2 regions of the Actinopolymorpha sp. NPDC004070 genome follow, and region 2 is predicted to be linked to the other one. Evidence: riboswitches for the same ligand, from Rfam matches in the RefSeq annotation. Region 2 holds a riboswitch; the other holds the start of a gene.
What was found. Region 2 has a riboswitch for thiamine pyrophosphate ahead of thiM (hydroxyethylthiazole kinase). Riboswitches for the same ligand answer to the same signal wherever they lie in the genome.
Positions count from the first base shown of each region.

Region 1: it holds a riboswitch for thiamine pyrophosphate, as region 2 does, so the genes downstream of both, ABZV93_RS09390 (ECF transporter S component) here and thiM (hydroxyethylthiazole kinase) in region 2, are expected to answer to the same signal.

Region 1 is NZ_JBEXMJ010000004.1:113,681-122,300, reverse strand. Features, by position in the region: gene ABZV93_RS09400 (energy-coupling factor transporter transmembrane component T) at 1-643, opposite strand, end outside; gene ABZV93_RS09395 (ABC transporter ATP-binding protein) at 640-2,217, opposite strand; gene ABZV93_RS09390 (ECF transporter S component) at 2,214-2,834, opposite strand; TPP riboswitch at 2,946-3,065, opposite strand; gene ABZV93_RS09385 (TIGR03085 family metal-binding protein) at 3,228-3,863, opposite strand; gene ABZV93_RS09380 (GH92 family glycosyl hydrolase) at 3,976-7,326, opposite strand; gene hisI (phosphoribosyl-AMP cyclohydrolase) at 7,544-7,987, shown strand; gene ABZV93_RS09370 (anthranilate synthase component I) at 7,984-8,620, shown strand, end outside.
Region 2 is NZ_JBEXMJ010000025.1:2,406-11,025, forward strand. Features, by position in the region: gene ABZV93_RS28605 (M23 family metallopeptidase) at 1-391, shown strand, start outside; gene ABZV93_RS28610 (MarR family transcriptional regulator) at 529-1,152, shown strand; gene ABZV93_RS28615 (MFS transporter) at 1,196-2,401, shown strand; gene ABZV93_RS28620 (class I SAM-dependent methyltransferase) at 2,398-3,189, opposite strand; gene ABZV93_RS28625 (sugar phosphate isomerase/epimerase family protein) at 3,396-4,256, shown strand; gene ABZV93_RS28630 (electron transfer flavoprotein subunit beta/FixA family protein) at 4,430-5,221, shown strand; gene ABZV93_RS28635 (electron transfer flavoprotein subunit alpha/FixB family protein) at 5,328-6,290, shown strand; TPP riboswitch at 6,398-6,495, shown strand; gene thiM (hydroxyethylthiazole kinase) at 6,488-7,297, shown strand; gene thiE (thiamine phosphate synthase) at 7,303-7,959, shown strand; gene thiD (bifunctional hydroxymethylpyrimidine kinase/phosphomethylpyrimidine kinase) at 7,956-8,620, shown strand, end outside.

The DNA of each region.
Region 1 (8,620 bases), on a different contig from region 2:
CGGTCGCCAGCCGGACCCCACGCCGGATCGCCACCACCAGCAGGGCGAACACGCCCGAGGCGAACAACCGTGCCCGGCGTACGGGCGACCGCCCGGCGTCCAGGCCCCGCGCGCGGCGGGCGAGCAGCAAGGTCCGCCATTCGTCGCCCAGCACCGGCAGCAGCCGGAACGCCGCCAGCGCGCCGAAGGTGAACCGAGGTGGCGTACGGAAGTGCTGCACCAGCGCGTCGGCGAACTCGGTGGGGTCGGTGGAGGCGAACGCCACGATGCCCGGCAGTGCGATGGCGAGCACCCGGGTCACCACCGACACGGCGGCCAGCAGGCTCTGGCTGGACAGGTGCAGCGGCCCGGCCGACAGCCACACCGTGCCGCCGGTCTGGTCGGTGAACAGCAGGGTGGACACCGCGAGCCCGGCGACGGTGACGAACAGCAGCACCAGCCGGCGGAGAAACGTCCGCCACCGCAGGCCGGCCGCGGCGATGGCGACCAGCTCGGCGCCGAGGACGAGGGCCGGCGTCACCGCGTCGGCGGTGAGCAGCAGCCCGGCCAGGATCACGAACGCGGCCACGATCTTGGTGACCGGGTTCAGCCGGGTGACCGGGGCGTTCGGGTCGGTGACGATCGGCTCGGCGAGGACGCTCACCCGATCACCCGCCCGGACCGTACGCGGATCTCCCGGTCGCCGAGCGCGGCGATCAGGTCGCGGTCGTGGCTCACGCAGCAGATGGCGTGGCCGCCGTCGCGCAGCTCGGCGAGCAGGTCGACCAGCTCACCCCAGGTACGCCGGTCCTGCCCGAACGTCGGTTCGTCCAGGACGAGCACCCGCGGACCGGCCGCCAGCGCGGTGCCCACCGACAGCCGCCGCTTCTCCCCGCCGGACAGGGTGAACGGGTTCGCGTCGGCGAGGTGGTCCAGGGCGAGCCGGTGCAGGAGTTCGTCCACCCGGCGTCCGGTGTCCTCGGGGGACAGGCCCGCCAGCCGGGGCCCGAGGGCGAGCTCGGCCCGCACGCTCGCGGTGAGGAACTGGTGCTCGGGATCCTGGAAGACCGTGCCCACCGCGCGTACCAGCTGGGCCGCCCGCCAGCGGTGCAGTGGCCGACGGCCGCCGGCGAGGCTGGGGGACCGGCCGGACGACAGCTCGGGGGCGACGGTCACCTCGCCCGACGACGGGGCGAGCAACCCGGCCGTCAGCATGGCGAGAGTCGACTTCCCTGAGCCGTTCGCGCCGGAGACCGCGACCACCTCACCGGCGGACAGCCGCAGGTCGGCACCGGTGAGGGCGGGCCGGTCCGCGGCCGGGTAGGTGTAGCTGACCGATGCAGCGGTGAGCAGCTCGGCCGAGGCAGCCGGAGCGGCCGGCGCGGGCGAGCCGGTCGAGGTGGTCGAGGTGGTCGGGGTGGTCGGGGCAGGCGGCCGCCGGGGTGCCGGCAGCTCGCCCGGGATCCACACACCGGCCGCGGCGAGCGACGCGTGGTCGGTGGCGAAGACCTTCTCCGGGCTGCCGTCGGCGAGGACGCCGCCGCCGGAGCGGAGCACCACCACCCGGTCCACCAGCGGCAGCCAGTCGCCGACCCGGTGGTCGACCACGACCAGCGTCGCTCCGGTGGCCGCGACCACCTGGTCGACGGCCTGGCGTACGAGCGCCGCCCCGTCGGGGTCGAGGTTGGCGGTCGGCTCGTCCAGCAGGATCAGGTCCGGGCGCAGCGCCACCACCCCGGCCAGAACGAGCCGTTGCTTCTCCCCGCCCGACAGCCGCCCGGTCGGATGGTCCCTGCCGTACGGGAAACCGGTCAGCGCGAGCGCGTCGTCGACCCGCGGCCAGATGCGCTCGGTGGGCACGGCGCGGTTCTCCAGCCCGAACGCCACGTCGTCGCCGGCCCGGGCCATCACCAGCTGCGTCTCGGGATCCTGGAACGCCAGGCCGATCCGGTCGCGTACCTGCGGCGGTGGCGACCCACCGACCAGCAGGGTGCCCTCGACGTCGGCGGACTGTTCGGTGTCCAGCAGACCGGCCAGGCCGGTGAGCAGGGTGCTCTTGCCCCCACCGGACGGGCCGGCGAGCAGCACCCGCTCGCCGGGCTCGACGTCGAGATCGAGATCGCGGACCGCCCACGTCTGCCGGCCGGCGTACCGGAAGGACCACCCACGGGCCCGGACCGCCAGTGCGGAGCCGGGCCCGGACGCGGCGGGCAGCGAGGCCGTCGCCGACGCGCTCACCGGGATGTCTGCTCCCGGCCGGACGCGAACGGTGCCAGGACGCCGGTGGCGGCGAGGGTGCGGACGAGGGCGAACGAGCCGGCCCCGGCGATGACGAGCGAGCTCACCACCACGAGCACGCCGTACACGAGCTGCCAGGTCGGCGCCCACTTGAGGTTGTAGAGCACGTTGTCCATGACGGCCGGGACCACCCCCGCGACCGCACCGGCGAGCAGCGCCACCGGCAGCCGCCAGCGGCGGTAACGGAACGCCGCGAAGACGAGTTCGGCGGCCAGGCCCTGGACCAGTCCGTACAGGATGATCGCCAACGGCGAGGGCGCGGCGAAGTAGACCGAGACGGCGGCGGCGACGAGTTCGGTGAACACCGCGGCGCCGGGCTTGCGGATCAGCAGGCCGCCGAGGACGCCGGGGAGCAGCCACATGCCGTACATCACGGCCTGACCGGGCGGGAAGCCGGTGAACACGGGGCCGAGCGCCGCCCACAGGGCGTTCCAGGCGCCGAACACCACGCCGAACGCCACCGCGACCACGGCGGCGACCACGATGTCGACGGTGCGCCACCGCCGGTCGACAGGTCGCTGACCGCGGGTCGCGGTCGAGGTCACATCCTGGGTCATGAACGTCCTCCCTGTACCGGGGAGGAGACGCGGCCTGAGTGCCACGGGTCCGACTCGCCGCGGGGCTCCGCACCGCCCGATCGGTCGATCGGCCGGGCACGGGCCCGGTGACGAACGGACAGACCGACTTCCTGCGCTGGCATTACCCAGATCAGGTTCGAGGGTCTGCGGGCGGCGCCATCTCTGGCGGCCCCGCACTCTCAGCGCTTCCGCGCTCCCCTGTCGTCTGCTGTTGTCTGTCGCTACTGCTGTCCTGCTGGCCTGTGTTTCTTGTGTCGCTGCCGCCCGAAGGTTACACCTGGCCGCCGGGACTCGCGGGCGCCCGGGCGGTGCCGGGGCGTCGTCCGCCCAGGGACGGCGACGGCTCGCCGCCCACGTGGGGCGGTCGGGCCGTCAGACGCCCAGCGGGGCGTGGGCCAGCGCCTGGACAGCCGCCGGCGGACCGCCGACCTCGGCCCGGGACGCACCCCTGCGCCCGAACATGTACAACGTGATCTCGCTCGGGCGCCCGGACAGCACGGCGGTCGGCTCGCCCTTGCGGACCCGGGCGGTGGCGCCGTCGGGGCGGGCCACCAGCACTCCGGCCGCGGACCGGCGGAACAGCATCCGCCCGGCGCTGCCGACCCGCCGCCACAGGAGGTTTTCGAAGTCGTTCGGCAGGTCGCGCGGGGTCCAGTCCGGCTGGGCACGCCGCACGTCCTCGTGGTGGACGAAGAACTCCACCGTGTTGGCCGCACGGTCCACCACCGGCAGCCGCGCCGGGGACCACGTGGGCGGACCCTGTCGGAAGCGGTCGACCACCCCGGTGTAGCCGAGCCGCCCGACGAGGCCGGCCATGTGTTCCTTCGTCTTGTCGGCGAGGGGCGGCAGCAGGATGCCCGCGGCACCGAGCGGGTCACTCTCCCGGATCACCAGGTGGGCGGCGAGGTCGGACGTCGTCCAGTCGGCGCACAGGGTGGGCGCGTCCGGCCCCAGCGTGTCCAGCAGGTCGGCGAGCGCTCGGCGTTCGGCGCGGGCGTGATCAGTCATGCCCCGATCGTAGGGCGCTCGCGCCCGACTCGAAGTCGGCTACCTGACGCGTGTCTCCTCCGCCCGCCGGCTCACGCCCGGATCTGGGCTGGATCCTGGGCCGGGACAGACGCTAGGCCAGCAGTTCCACCTGGGCGAGGGCCACCGGCTCGCCGCCGGCCGCGTTCTCGGGCGCCGGCGCGAGGTCGAGCCGGTAGTGGGTGTAGTCACCGGGCGTGGCTACCCGGAACGGCCGGGTGTGCACCGGCCACGCGAACTCCTCCCCGCTCCTGGTGTCCAGAACCTCCCAGCTGGTCCCGTCCCGGGAGCCGGCGAGCACCCACGCCGTGGGGGCCGCGCCGGCGTTCTCCACCGCGGAGGTGAGCGTGTAGAAGGCAACCCGGGCCGGTGCCGCCAGCTCGTACGACACCCACCGCTGGGTGCCGGTGAACGTCACCGAGCCGGCCGAGCTGTCGTCGAACAGGTACTCGGCGTCCACGCCCTCGCTCGCCCGGGCCGTGCCCGCGCTGGGCCGGGTGACGTCGACGAGAGGTGCGGGTGCCTCGCCGGGCTCGGTGAGCGACGGCGGTGCGGCGTCGGGTCCGCTCGCCCAGTCGGACGGCTCGGGCCCCATGGCGAACTCCAGCACGCCGCCCTTGGCGAGCAGGTCGTGCGGCAGCCAGGCCCGGTCGTAGGGCACACCGTCCACGGTGAGGCCCTGCACGTGGATGTTGCCCGCGTCGTTGTCCGGTGCGCTGATCACCAGGTCGGCGCCGGACTCCAGGTGCACGGTCGCCCGGGTGAACAACGGCGAGCCGATCGCGTAGCGGGGGCTGCCCATCTGCAGCGGGTAGAACCCGAGCGCGCTGAACACCTGCCACGCCGACATCTCACCGTTGTCCTCGTCGCCGCAGTAGCCCTGCCCGAGCTCGCTGCCGAGGTAGAGCCGGTTGAGCACCTCGCGCACCTTCTCCTGGGTGCGCGCCGGCCGTCCGGCGTAGGTGTACATGTAGGCGATGTGGTGGGCCGGCTGGTTGCTGTGGCCGTACATCCCCATGCGTACGTCGCGGGCCTCGGTCATCTCGTGGATGACGGTGCCGTAGGAACCCTTGAACCGTTCCTCACCGGTCTCCGGGGTGGCGAAGAACTCGTCCAATCTGCGCGCGAGCGCCTCCCGCCCGCCGTAGAGCCAGGCGAGGCCGGCGCCGTCGTGCGGAACGTGGAACGCCATGTTCCAGGCGTTGGTCTCGGTGTAGTCGAAGCCCCACACCCGCGGGTCGAACTCCTGCGGTGACAGCCGCCGCGAACCGTCGCCGTGCCGGCCCTGGAAGAAGCCGACCGCCGGGTCGAACAGGTGGACGTAGCCGAGCGCACGCCGGCGGAAGTACTCCTCCTCCTCGCGCAACCGGGAGTAGCGGGCGTCGTCGGGCCCCACGTCGCGGGCCAGCTGCCCGGCCATCATGGCGATGCCGAAGTCGTTGATGTAGCCGTCCATCGACCACGACATCGCCTCCTCGGTCGCCTCCACCGGCGTGTAGCCGAGGAACGGCGAACGCTCCATGCCCTTGCGGCCGACGAACGGGTTGGGCGGGCGGACGGTGGCGTTCTTCACCGCCGACTCGTAGGCCGCCCAGGCGTCGAAGCCCTCGATGCCCTTGCAGTAGGCGTCGGCGAAGGCCACGTCGGAACTGGTGCCGACCATGCAGTCGGCGTAGCCGGGGGAGGACCAGCGGGCCACCCAGCCGCCGTCGCGGTACTGCTGGAGGAACCCCTCCACCAGTTCACCGGCCAGCCCGGGGGTGAACAGGGCGTAGGCCGGCCAGGTGGTGCGGTAGGTGTCCCAGAAGCCGTTGTTGACGTACGCCTTGCCGGGAACGACGTCGGCACCTGTCCGGGTGGGGCCGCTCGGCGGCGCGGACGTCGCCGCCTGCACGGCGTGCGCGTAGATGGGCACCTGCGCGGTGCCGGTGTTCTCGTGGGCGGAGTTGGGATACAGGTACAGCCGATAGAGGTTGGAGTACAGCGTGGTGAGCTGGTCCTCGCTCGCCCCTTCCACCTCGATCACGCCGAGGGTGTCGTCCCACTGCCGCTGGGCGCGTTCGCGGACGTCCTCGAAGGTGTCGCCGGGCGCGATCTCCAGTGCGAGGTTGTGGCGTGCCTGCTCCAGGCTGATCAGCGAGGTGGCGATCCGCATGGTCACCGTCCGCTCGCCGGCCGGGTCGAACCTCGCGTACGCCGCCGCCTGCGCACGCTCGCCCACGCCGTCGGGTCGGCCGGACTCGACCACGGGCCGGTCGAACTCCGCGTACACGAACATCCGGCTCGCGCCGTTGGACCGCCGGCTGCCGGTGTCGGTGTAGCCGGTCAGCACACCGGTCTCCGGATCGACGCTCACCGCGGCGTCGGCATCGACGTTGTCGAAGAGCAGCGTGGAGGTGGGCCCGGTGAACGTGAACCGGAACATCGCCGCATGGTCGGCCGGGGCGATCTCGGCGACCAGGCCGTTGTCGAAGGTGACGGAGTACCAGTGCGGGCGGGCGATCTCGTTGTCGTGGCCGAACGCCAGCGCCCGCGCGGCGCGGTCGGCGTCGGGGGTGCCGGCGGCGCTGGACGGCATCACCTGGAACGTGTGCCGGTCGCCCATCCACGGGCTGGGCTGGTGGCTCAGCCCCAGGGCCTGCAGGCGCGGGCGGTTCTCGTCGTCGTTGCCGCGGTGGTATTCGTACTCCCAGCGCAGCGAGCCCGCGTCGGTGACCGGCGTCCAGAAGTTGAATCCCAGCGGCACCGCCGTGGCCGGGATGTTGTTGCCCCGGGAGAACGCGCCGCTGGAGTGCGTGCCGCGGGTGGTGACCACGTGGTCGGACAGCCGGCGCGGCTCCTCGGCGGGCCGGGCGCGTTCGGCGAGAACGATGTCGTCCACCCAGCCCCGCGACGGCACGGTCGCGTCGGTCTTCGCGGCGCCGTCGGGCCGGTGGTGGGTGAGCAGGACGGCGGTGACCCGGCGGCCGGCAGCGACGGCGCCGACCGCGATCCGCCGGAGATTCCACTGGTCGGCGTAGAGCATGCGGGCAGCACCCTGGGCGGCCGCGTCGACGGGCTGGGCGTACTGGTCGCGGGCGCCGAGGTCGCTGAGCCGGGTGCCGTCGGCGAACTCCAGGTCGACCGCGGTGTAGGTCGCCGCGTAGGTCAGGTCGCCGAACTCCGGGAACAGGACGTAGGACAGCTCGGTGTCGGGCCCCACCCCGATGTCCACGGTGAACAACGTGACGGTGCGCGGAGCCGAGCTCGCCCCGTCGGCGGTGTAGCGGAGCGCGTGCCGGCCGGAGAAGCCGACGCCGGGCTTGGCGGCCGGTGCGTGGGCAGGCCCGCCCGCGACCTCCACGGTGAGCCCGCCGGAGGCCTGAACGTCGCCGCCGCCCGTCAGGTCGGGACGCGGCTCACCGGGTTCGAACGAGGAGTGGAAGTGCACCACCGAATTCGCCATGGCGGGCAGACTGCCACGGCCCGCCGACATGCCGATCACCGGCTCCGACCAGCCTTCCGGGCGAGAGCGAATTCGGTGGCGAACCGGTGGCGAACCGGTGGCGGACCGGTGGCGGACCGGTGGCGGACCGGCGTTCGTACCGCTATGCCCGGCTCGGTGCGGTGGCGGTCACGACCCGTCGCGCCCGCCGTCGGTGGCACCGGGAACAATGGCGGGCATGCCCAGCGCCGACCCCAGCGCGGCCACCAGTGCCGACCCCGATACCGATCCCGGTGTGCGCACCGCACTCGCCCCCGAGGTCGCAGACCGGCTCAAACGCGACGACCACGGCCTGGTGGTCGCGGTGGTCCAGCAGCACGACACCGGCGAGGTGCTGATGGTCGGCTGGATGGACGACGAGGCGCTGCACCGCACGCTGACCTCGGGCCGGTCGACGTTCTGGAGCCGCAGCCGCCGGGAGTACTGGGTGAAGGGGGAGACCTCCGGTCACCGGCAGTGGGTGAAGGAGGTCCGGCTGGACTGCGACGGCGACACGCTCCTGGTCCGGGTCGACCAGGAGGGCCCGGCCTGCCACACCGGCACCCGCACCTGCTTCGACGACGGTCTGCTGCCGGCGAAGGTGGGCACACCGGCCGCCGCGGACGGGGAGGTCCGGCCATGACGTCCCTCGGCGCCACCACCCCCGACCTCGCCGGGTTCCGCGACCTCGCGCCCGGGCGCAGGGTGATCCCGGTGACCCGCAAGCTGCTCGCCGACGCCGAGACACCCCTGGGCGTCTACGCCAAGCTGGCCCGCGACGAGCCGGGCACGTTCCTGTTCGAGTCGGCCGAGCACGGCGGGGTGTGGGGGAGGTACTCCTTCGTCGGCGTCCGTTCCGCCGCGGTGCTGACCGAACGCAACGGTGAGGCCCACTGGCTGGGAAACCCGCCGGTGGGGCTGCCCGAGGGCGGCGACCCGCTGGCCGCGGTGCAGGAGACGGTGGCCCGGCTGCACACCCCCAACCTCCCCGGCCTGCCCCCGCTGACCGGCGGTCTCGTCGGCTACATCGGCTACGACGCGGTACGCCGGCTCGAGCGGCTGCCCGACCTCACCACCGACGACCTGGGGCTGCCCGAGCTGGCGCTGATGCTGGCCACCGACCTCGCGGTGCTGGACCACGTGGACGGCACGCTGCTGCTGATCGCCAACGCGGTCAACTGGGACGACACCGGCGAGCGCGTCGACCAGGCCTGGTCCGACGCCGTGCAGCGGCTGGACGCGATGACCAAGGCGCTCGCCCAGCCGACGCCGTCGT
Region 2 (8,620 bases):
TCCGCTGACGTCCTACGAGCTCACCGGCCGATTCGGGCAGAGCGGCAGCAACTGGGCCTCCTTCCACCACGGACTCGACTTCGCCGCCGACACCGGTACGCCGATCCACGCGGTCGGCCGGGGCGAGATCATCAGCGCCGGTTGGCAGAACGCCTACGGGAACGCGATCGAGATCCGCCACCCGGACGGCACGGTGACGCTGTACGGCCACATGTCCCGGTTCGCGAAGACCGGCGGCAGCGTCAGGGCCGGCGACGTGATCGGTTACGTCGGCGCGACCGGGAACGTCACCGGCCCGCACTGCCACCTCGAGGTCCGTCCGCACGGCGGCGGTCTCGACGAAGCGGTGGACCCGTTCGTCTGGCTGAAGAACAAGGGCCTGAACCCCTGAGCGACGGCTCGACCTGAAACGCCCCACGGCGACACACCCCCCGCACGCTGCCCCAGGACCGCCCCGGTGGTCCTGGGGCAGCGTCGTGTCCGCCTCGGGTTGATTACTTAGCAAGGCTAAGTTAGCCTGGCTAAGCAATGTCTGGTCAGTACGAATCTCGCTCCGAAGCGCCCATCGAGTCCCGCACCGCCGTCGGCACGGTCAGCCCTGCCGGTTCGGCCGGGCCTGTCGGTTCCGTCGGCGTGGGGCCGCTCGCCCGGGAGCTTCGCCCCCTGGTGTACCGGCTGTACGACGTCGTTCGCCGGCACACACCCGATCTGGGCGTCACCCTCACCCAGGGCTCTGTCCTGAGCGTCCTGGTACACGACGGTCCCCAGACGATGAGCGCCCTCGCCGCCCGCGAAGGTGTCCGCCAGCCGTCGATGACCAACGTCGTGAGCCGGCTCGAACGCGCGGGCTACGTGCGCCGCCGACCGGCCCAACACGACCGGCGGATGGTGGTCGTGACCGCGACCGCCAAGGCCCGCACCGACCTGGCCCGGGCCGTCGTGGCGCGGGAGGAGTTTCTCCGCGAGCGGCTGACCCGGCTCGGCCCCGGTGAGCGCGAGGCCGTCCAGGCCGCGCTGCCCGCACTGGCCCGGCTGGTCGCCGCCGATCCGCTCACCGCCGATCCGCTCACCACCGATCCGCTCACCGCCGATCCGCTCACCACCGATCCGGTCGCCACGGGCGATCCCGAGCCGGTGAGCACCGACCAGTGAGACGTACTCCGAACCCGTTCAAGCGAAGGAAGGTTCTCCTCCCGTGTCCCACGATGTGAAGTTGCTCGACGCCGTTCGCGGCCAGCCGCGTTCGGTGTGGGTGGTCGCGTTCGCGGCGGTCATCGCGTTCATGGGAATTGGGCTCGTCGACCCGATCCTGCTCTCCATCGCGAAGGGCCTGAACGCGACTCCGAGCCAGGTCACGTTGCTGTTCGCGTCGTACCTCGTGGTGCAGGTTCTCGCGATGCTCTTCACCGGCGTCCTCGCGGCGAAGTACGGCGGCAAGCGCACCATGCTGGCCGGGCTGGCGCTGATCGTGGTGTTCGCCGGCCTGTGCGCGCTGGCCGGATCGATCAGCCAGCTCGTCGCCCTGCGGGCGTTCTGGGGACTCGGGAACGCGTTGTTCATCGCGACCGCGCTGTCCACGATCGTGGCCGCGGCGGCGGGCGGGCAGACCGCCGCGATCCTGCTCTACGAGGCGGCGCTCGGCCTCGGCATCTCCGCCGGGCCGCTGGTGGGCGCGCTGTTGGGCAGCATTTCCTGGCGCGGCCCGTTCGTCGGTACGTCCTTCCTGATGCTGGTCGCCCTGGTGCTGACCGCGACCATGCTGGTCCGGGACCGGCCGAGCACGCAGCGGGTCTCGGTGAGCGCGCCGTTCAGGGCGCTTCGCGACCGCCGGCTGCTGCTGGTGGCACTGTCCGCGCTGCTCTACACGTACGCCTTCTTCACCGTGCTGGCCTGGACGCCGTTCGTCCTCGGGTACGGCGCGTTCGCGGTCGGCGGGATCTTCTTCGGCTGGGGTCTGATGGTCGCGGTCTGCGGCGTCGTCGTCGGCCCGCGGCTGGCCGCGAGGATCGGCGAGCGCAACGCGACCATGCTGGCTCTCGCGATGTACGCCCTGCTCATGCTGGCGTTCGTCTGGGGTTCGGTGCCGGTCGTCGTGGTGGCGACCATCGCCTCAGGTATCGCCTCGGGCTGCCTGAACACCTTCCTCACCGGCATGGCGATGTCGGTCTCGGACGCACCCCGCCCGATCGCCAGCGCCGGCTACAACTTCCTGCGCTGGATGGGTGGTGCGGCCGCGGCGATCCTGGTCGGCCACATCGCCGAGTGGGGCGGCTCCCAGCGGGCGCCGTTCGTCGTGGCGGCCGTGCTGTGTGCCGGCGCGGTGGGCATGATGTACGCCGGCCGCGAGCCGAACCCGCACGAGGTGCCGGCCGAGGCCGTGGTGGTCGGCGAGCAGGTCTAGCCGTTCACCCGTACGTGCACGAGCAGGTCGAGGCTGGTGTCCAGGTCGTCCGGGGACAGCACGAAGTCGGCCGCCGTCAGGGACGCGACGAACGTCGCCAGCTCCCCTGACCAGGCGGCCGGCTCGTCGGCCAGCTGGGCCTTCACCAGGTCGCCGTGCCGGCGTTCCCAGTGCTCGATGCGCGGGCCGTGCCGCAGCCCGGTCATCGTGACGAGCTCGAGATCGAGGTCCGCGGCTGGCCGCTCGACCAGGGCGCGGAGCTCGGGCGCGGTGAGCTCCTTGGCGTGGCAGATGTTGCCGGGCGGGAAGGTCAGGTGGTTCGGCGTGGACCAGGCCAGCATGCCGCCGGGCTCGGTGACCCGGGCGCACTCGGCGACGAACGCGGGCTGGTTCCACAGATGCTCGATCGTCTGCAGGCTGACCACCGCGCCGAAGGACCGGTCGGCGAACGGCAGCTGGACGAGGTTGCCGCGCACCAGCCGTACGTCGGGGTAGGTCGCGGCGGCGTGCGCGGCGGCCGCAGCGTCGTAGTCGACGCCCACCACGGTCGCTCCCGGGCAGACCGAGCCCAGCGAGTCGTACAGACTCCGCGCGCCGTAGCCCTCACCGCAGCCGGCGTCCAGCACCCGCGGCTTCCGCCCACCGGGTGAAGCGTGTCCGGCCTGTGCGGCGTGTTCGGCCAGCAGGCCGGCCGCCCAGTCGTAGCCGACCACGTGCCGGGCGAACCAGTAGGTCTCGTGCCAGATGCCGGGCATGGTGCGCTCACCGGTGAGGGGCAGGTCCGGCACGTTCGGCTCTCCTCTGCTCGTCCCGGAGCATGGGAGATTCCGGCCCGGGTGACGGTCAGGCTACTTGCGCCGGCCAGCCGGGCGGTGCCGGACCGCGGGTCCTGTTTCGGCCCCGTGTGCGCGGGCCGCGCCTCCCCTCCGCAGGGTGTCCTCGGCCAGACTGGACCGCGAACGTGTACCCGGGACAAGACGGAGAGCCGGAACTCATGGCAGACCAGAACACCGACGGTTTCTACACCAACCTCAGCTGCGGCGCGCTCGGGATCAAGCCGGGCTTCGAGGCCGCCGTCGACCTCGCGATCGAGTTCGGCTTCGGGGCGGTCGAGCCGGACGTCGGCTACCTCACCTCCTCACCCGCCGAGCAGGTCGAGGGGCTGCGATCGCGGCTCGCCGAGCACGGCGTGAAGTGGGGGAACGCCGGCCTGCCGGTCGACCTGAACGCGAACGCGGCGGCGTTCGCCTCCCAGCTGGACGCGCTGAACGACCAGGCCGTCCGGCTGGCGTCGTACGGCATCGACCGGGTGGGCACCTGGATCCGGCCGATGAGCAACACGCTGACCTACCGGCGCAACTTCCGCCGGCACGCCGAGCGGATCGCGCTCGTGGACGAGATCCTGGCCGGTGCCGGGGTGCGGTTCGGGCTGGAGTACGTCGGACCCAAGTCGTTCTGGAGCACCGAGCTGTACCCCTTCGTGCACACCCTCGCCGAGGCGCGCGAGCTCATCGACGCCGTGGGCAGCCCCAACGTCGGCCTCATCCTGGACACCTTCCACTGGTACACCTCCGGTGAGTCCGCGGCCGACATCGCCGAACTGTCCGCGCAGGAGGTGGTGGCCGTCGACCTCAACGACGCGCCCACCGGTCTGGAGCGTGACCAGCAGCAGGACGGTCAGCGCATGTTGCCCGGCGCGACCGGGGTGATCGACGTGGCCGGTTTCGTGGGTGCCCTGCGCAAGATCGGGTACGTCGGGCCGGTCAAGGTCGAGCCGTTCAACGCGGAGCTGCGGGCCATGGCTCCGCGTGACGCGGTGGCCAAGACCGCCGAGTCGCTGACCGCCGTTCTGTAGGACGCCTCGTACGCACGCCGGGTCCCGGGGAGGGCGCTCGTGCTCCCCGGGTGCCTGGCGGTTGCCCGCGAAGCTACTCACGGGTAACCTCGCGCCAGTCGGGTAGGTCCCGTCTACGGTTGGGGCGGAACCCCAGGCGAGCCAAGGACGCGAGTGAGGAGCCGGACGCGAGCATGAACATCGTGGTGTGTGTGAAGTACGTCCCGGACGCGACCGCGGAACGCGGCTTCGACGCCGGCGACCGGACCGTCGACCGGTCCGGCGTGCCCGGCCTGCTGTCGGAGCTGGACGAGTACGCCGTCGAGGCCGCCCTCAAGCTCGCCGACGCCGGCGACGCCGAGGTGACAGTCCTCACCGTCGGTCCCGCCGACGCCGCCGACGCGCTGAAGAAGAGCCTGCAGATGGGCGCGGGCAAGGCCGTGCATGTGCTCGACGACGCCATCCACGGCTCGGACTCGGTGGGCACGTCGCTGGTGTTGGCCGAGGCGGTCCGCAAGCTGGGCGCCGAGCAGCCGGTCGACCTCGTGCTGTGCGGGATGGCGTCCACCGACGGCAGCATGTCGGTGATCCCGGCGATGCTGGCCGAGCGGCTGGACCTGCCGCAGGTCACCTTCGCCAGTGAGCTCGAGGTCGGTGACGGCACGGTACGGATCCGCCGCGACGGCGAGGCCGCCACCGAGACCGTCGAGGCCTCCCTGCCGGCCGTGGTCTCGGTCACCGACCAGGCCAACGAGCCCCGCTACCCGTCGTTCAAGGGCATCATGGCGGCGAAGAAGAAGCCGGTGCAGACCTGGAGCCTCGCCGACCTCGGCGTCGACGCCGGTGCCGTCGGCCTGGCCGCCGCATGGACCGCGGTCGACTCCTTCGAGGCCCGGCCGCCGCGGCAGAAGGGCACGGTCGTCACCGACGAGGGCGACGGCGGGCAGCGGCTCGTGGCGTACCTCGCCGAGCAGCGGTTCGTCTGATCTGCCGCGACCTGCCGCGAGACCTGCCGCAAGCTGCCGAAGACCTTCGACCACCGATCCGGGTACGGGCGACCGACCGCGGGCGACTGCAAGGAAGCGTGCCGAAATGAGCGAGATCCTGGTTCTCGTCGACCACGTCGACGGGGTCGTACGCAAGACCACCACCGAGCTGCTGACCATGGCGCGGCGCCTCGGCGAACCCTACGCGGTGTTCGTCGGCAGCGGCTACGAGCAGGCCAGGGACACCCTGGCGACGTACGGCGCCCAGAAGGTCTACCTGCTGGAGCAGCCGGAGCTGACCGACCACCTCGTGGCACCGAAGGCGGAGGCGCTGGCCCAGCTCGCCGAGCGCGCCACGCCGGCCGCGATCATGCTGGCCTCCGGCGCGGAGGGCAAGGAGATCGCCGGGCGGCTGGCGATCAAGCTCGCGTCCGGCGTCCTCACCGACGTCGTGGACGTGCAGCCCGGTGACGGCACGGTCGTCGCCACCCAGGCGGTGTTCGCCGGCAACTACACCGTCCGGTCCCGGGTCACCCACGGCACGCCGATCCTGACCGTCAAGCCCAACTCCGCCACGCCCGAACCCGCACCCGCCCAGCCGGTGGAGGAGAAGACCGACGTCACGGTGTCGGACCGGGCCCGGGCCGCGCGGGTGGTGGAGCGTTCGCCGCGCACCCAGACCGGGCGCCCGGAGCTGACCGAGGCGGCGATCGTCGTCTCCGGTGGCCGCGGCGTCGGCTCGGCGGACAACTTCGCCGTCGTCGAGGGGCTCGCCGACGCGCTCGGCGGCGCGGTCGGCGCGTCCCGCGCCGCCGTGGACGCCGGTTGGTACCCCCACGCGTACCAGGTGGGCCAGACGGGCAAGACCGTCTCCCCGCAGCTGTACCTCGCCGCCGGCATCTCCGGTGCGATCCAGCACCGGGCGGGCATGCAGACCTCGAAGACGATCGCGGTGGTCAACAAGGACCCGGAGGCGCCGATCTTCGAGATGGCCGACTTCGGCGTCGTCGGCGACCTGCACGCGGTGCTGCCGCAGGCGACCGAGGAGGTCAACCGCCGCAAGGGCTGACCGGCGAGAGCGACGCACCGGGCATTGCACCCGGCGAACGCCGGTCCACGCGGGCTGACCGCGTGGACCGGCGTTCGCACGTCGTGCGCCCAGCCGGTACGGTCGGACGCAGTGACGCGGGGTGTCCCGTACGCCGGGACTGAGATCACACCCGTCGAACCTGATCCAGATCATGCTGGCGAAGGGACTGTCGCGCGATGGTCACGACCACGTCTGTCACCGCGGACGCCGTAGCGGGGGTACGCGAGGACCTCCGCGACCAGGCGCCGCTGGTGCACTGCCTCACCAATCTCGTCGTCGCCAACTTCACCGCCAACGCCCTGCTCGCCGCGGGCGCGTCACCGGCGATGACCGACACCCCCGAGGACGCGCAGGTGCTCGCCGCCGGCGCCGGTGCGGTGCTGGTCAACCTCGGTACGGTCACCCACGCCTCGGCCGAGGGCATGCGGGCGTCGGTGACGTCGGCCGCCCGGGCCGGGCGGCCGTGGGTGCTCGACCCCGTGGCCGCCGGTCCGCTGCCGTGGCGTACCGCCCTGGCAGGTGACCTGCTCGCGCTCGCACCGCCCGCGGTCGTACGGGGGAACGCCTCGGAGGTGCTCGCCCTGACCGGCGGCGCCGGTGGCCGCGGCGTGGAGTCGACCGCCGATCCGGAGCAGGCGTGGCCGGCCGCCCGGTCGCTGGCCGGAACGTACGGCCTGACGGTGGCGGTGAGCGGCCCGGTCGACCTGCTCACCGACGGCGAACGCACCGTACGGATCGCCAACGGCCATCCGCTGATGACCCGGGTCACCGGTGTCGGCTGCGTGCTCGGCGCGCTCACCGCCGGCTGCCTCGCGGTGACCGGGGACGCCCTGCTGGCCGCCACCGCGGCGACGGTGCTGCTCACTCTCGCCGGAGAGGCGGCGGCCGCGCGGGCGCCGCGGCCCGGGTCGTTCGCCACCGCGTTGCTGGACGAGCTGGACGCCACCGGCGCCGACCGGATCCGCGCCGCCGCAAGGCTGGGTTGACACCGATGGGCGACCATCCGGGCGGGGCGCTCGACCTCTCGCTCTACCTCGTCACCGACGCCGCGCTGTGTGGCCCGCGCGGGGTGGCCGCGACGGTGCGGGACGCCGTTGCCGGCGGGGTGAGTGCCGTACAGCTGCGCGACCCGGGCGCCACGACCCGGGACCTGCTCCGTACCGGCGCGCAGGTGCGCGAGGTGCTCGCCGGGACCGGCGTACCCCTGTTCGTGAACGACCGTGCCGACGTCGCGTACGCGCTCAGTGCGGACGGCGTCCACCTCGGCCAGTCCGACCTGCCGCCGGAGCACGCGCGCGACCTGCTCGGGCCGGGTGCGTGGATCGGGCTGTCCGTGCACGCTCCTGGCCACCTCGACGGCGCGCTCACACTGCCGCCGGGGACCGTGGACTACCTCGGCGTGGGCCCGGTCTTCGCCCAGACGACGAAGGCGGACGCGGCGTCGCCGGGCGGCCTGGCCCTTCTCGCCGACCTCGTCGCCACTGCCGCCGCGGCGGGCCTGCCCTGCGTGGCGATCGGCGGCATCGGCCCGGACAACGCCGCCGCCGTGCGCGCCACCGGCGTGGCCGGGATCGCGGTGGTGAGCGCGGTGTGCGGCCGGCCCGACCCAGCGGCGGCCGCCCGAGCCCTGCGTACGGAGGTTCGATGACCGCTCACGTGCCCGTCGCCCTGACCATCGCCACCAGCGACCCTTCCGGTGGCGCGGGGATCCAGGCCGACCTGAAGACGTTCTCCGCCCTCGGCGCCTACGGCACCGCCGTCCTGGTGGCGCTGACAGCGCAGAACACCCGCGGCGTCACCGGCATCCACGTCGTCCCGCCGGCGTTCGTCGCCGAGCAGGTGGACACCCTCGTCGCCGACGTCCGCGTGGACGCGGTGAAGGTCGGCATGCTCGCCGACGCCACGGTCGTGCACACGGTCGCGGACGCGCTCCGCCGCCACCGGGATCGGCTCCCGTCGGTGGTGCTCGACCCGGTGATGGTCGCCTCCAGCGGGGACCGGCTGCTCACCGAGGACGCGGTCGCGGTCGTGCGGACCGACCTGCTCCCGCTGGCCGCCCTGGTGACCCCGAACCTCCCCGAGGCCGCCGCCCTCCTGGACACCTCGCCGGCCCGCACGCCCGCCGAGGTGGAACGCCAGGCCGCTGACCTACTGGCTCTCGGCGTACCCCGGGTCCTGCTGAAGGGCGGGCACGGCGAGGACCCGGAGGAGTCCGCCGACCTGTACGCCGACGCCGACGGCGTGCAGTGGCTGCGGGCGCCCCGGATCCGCACCCGGCACACCCACGGCACGGGTTGCACACTTTCCTC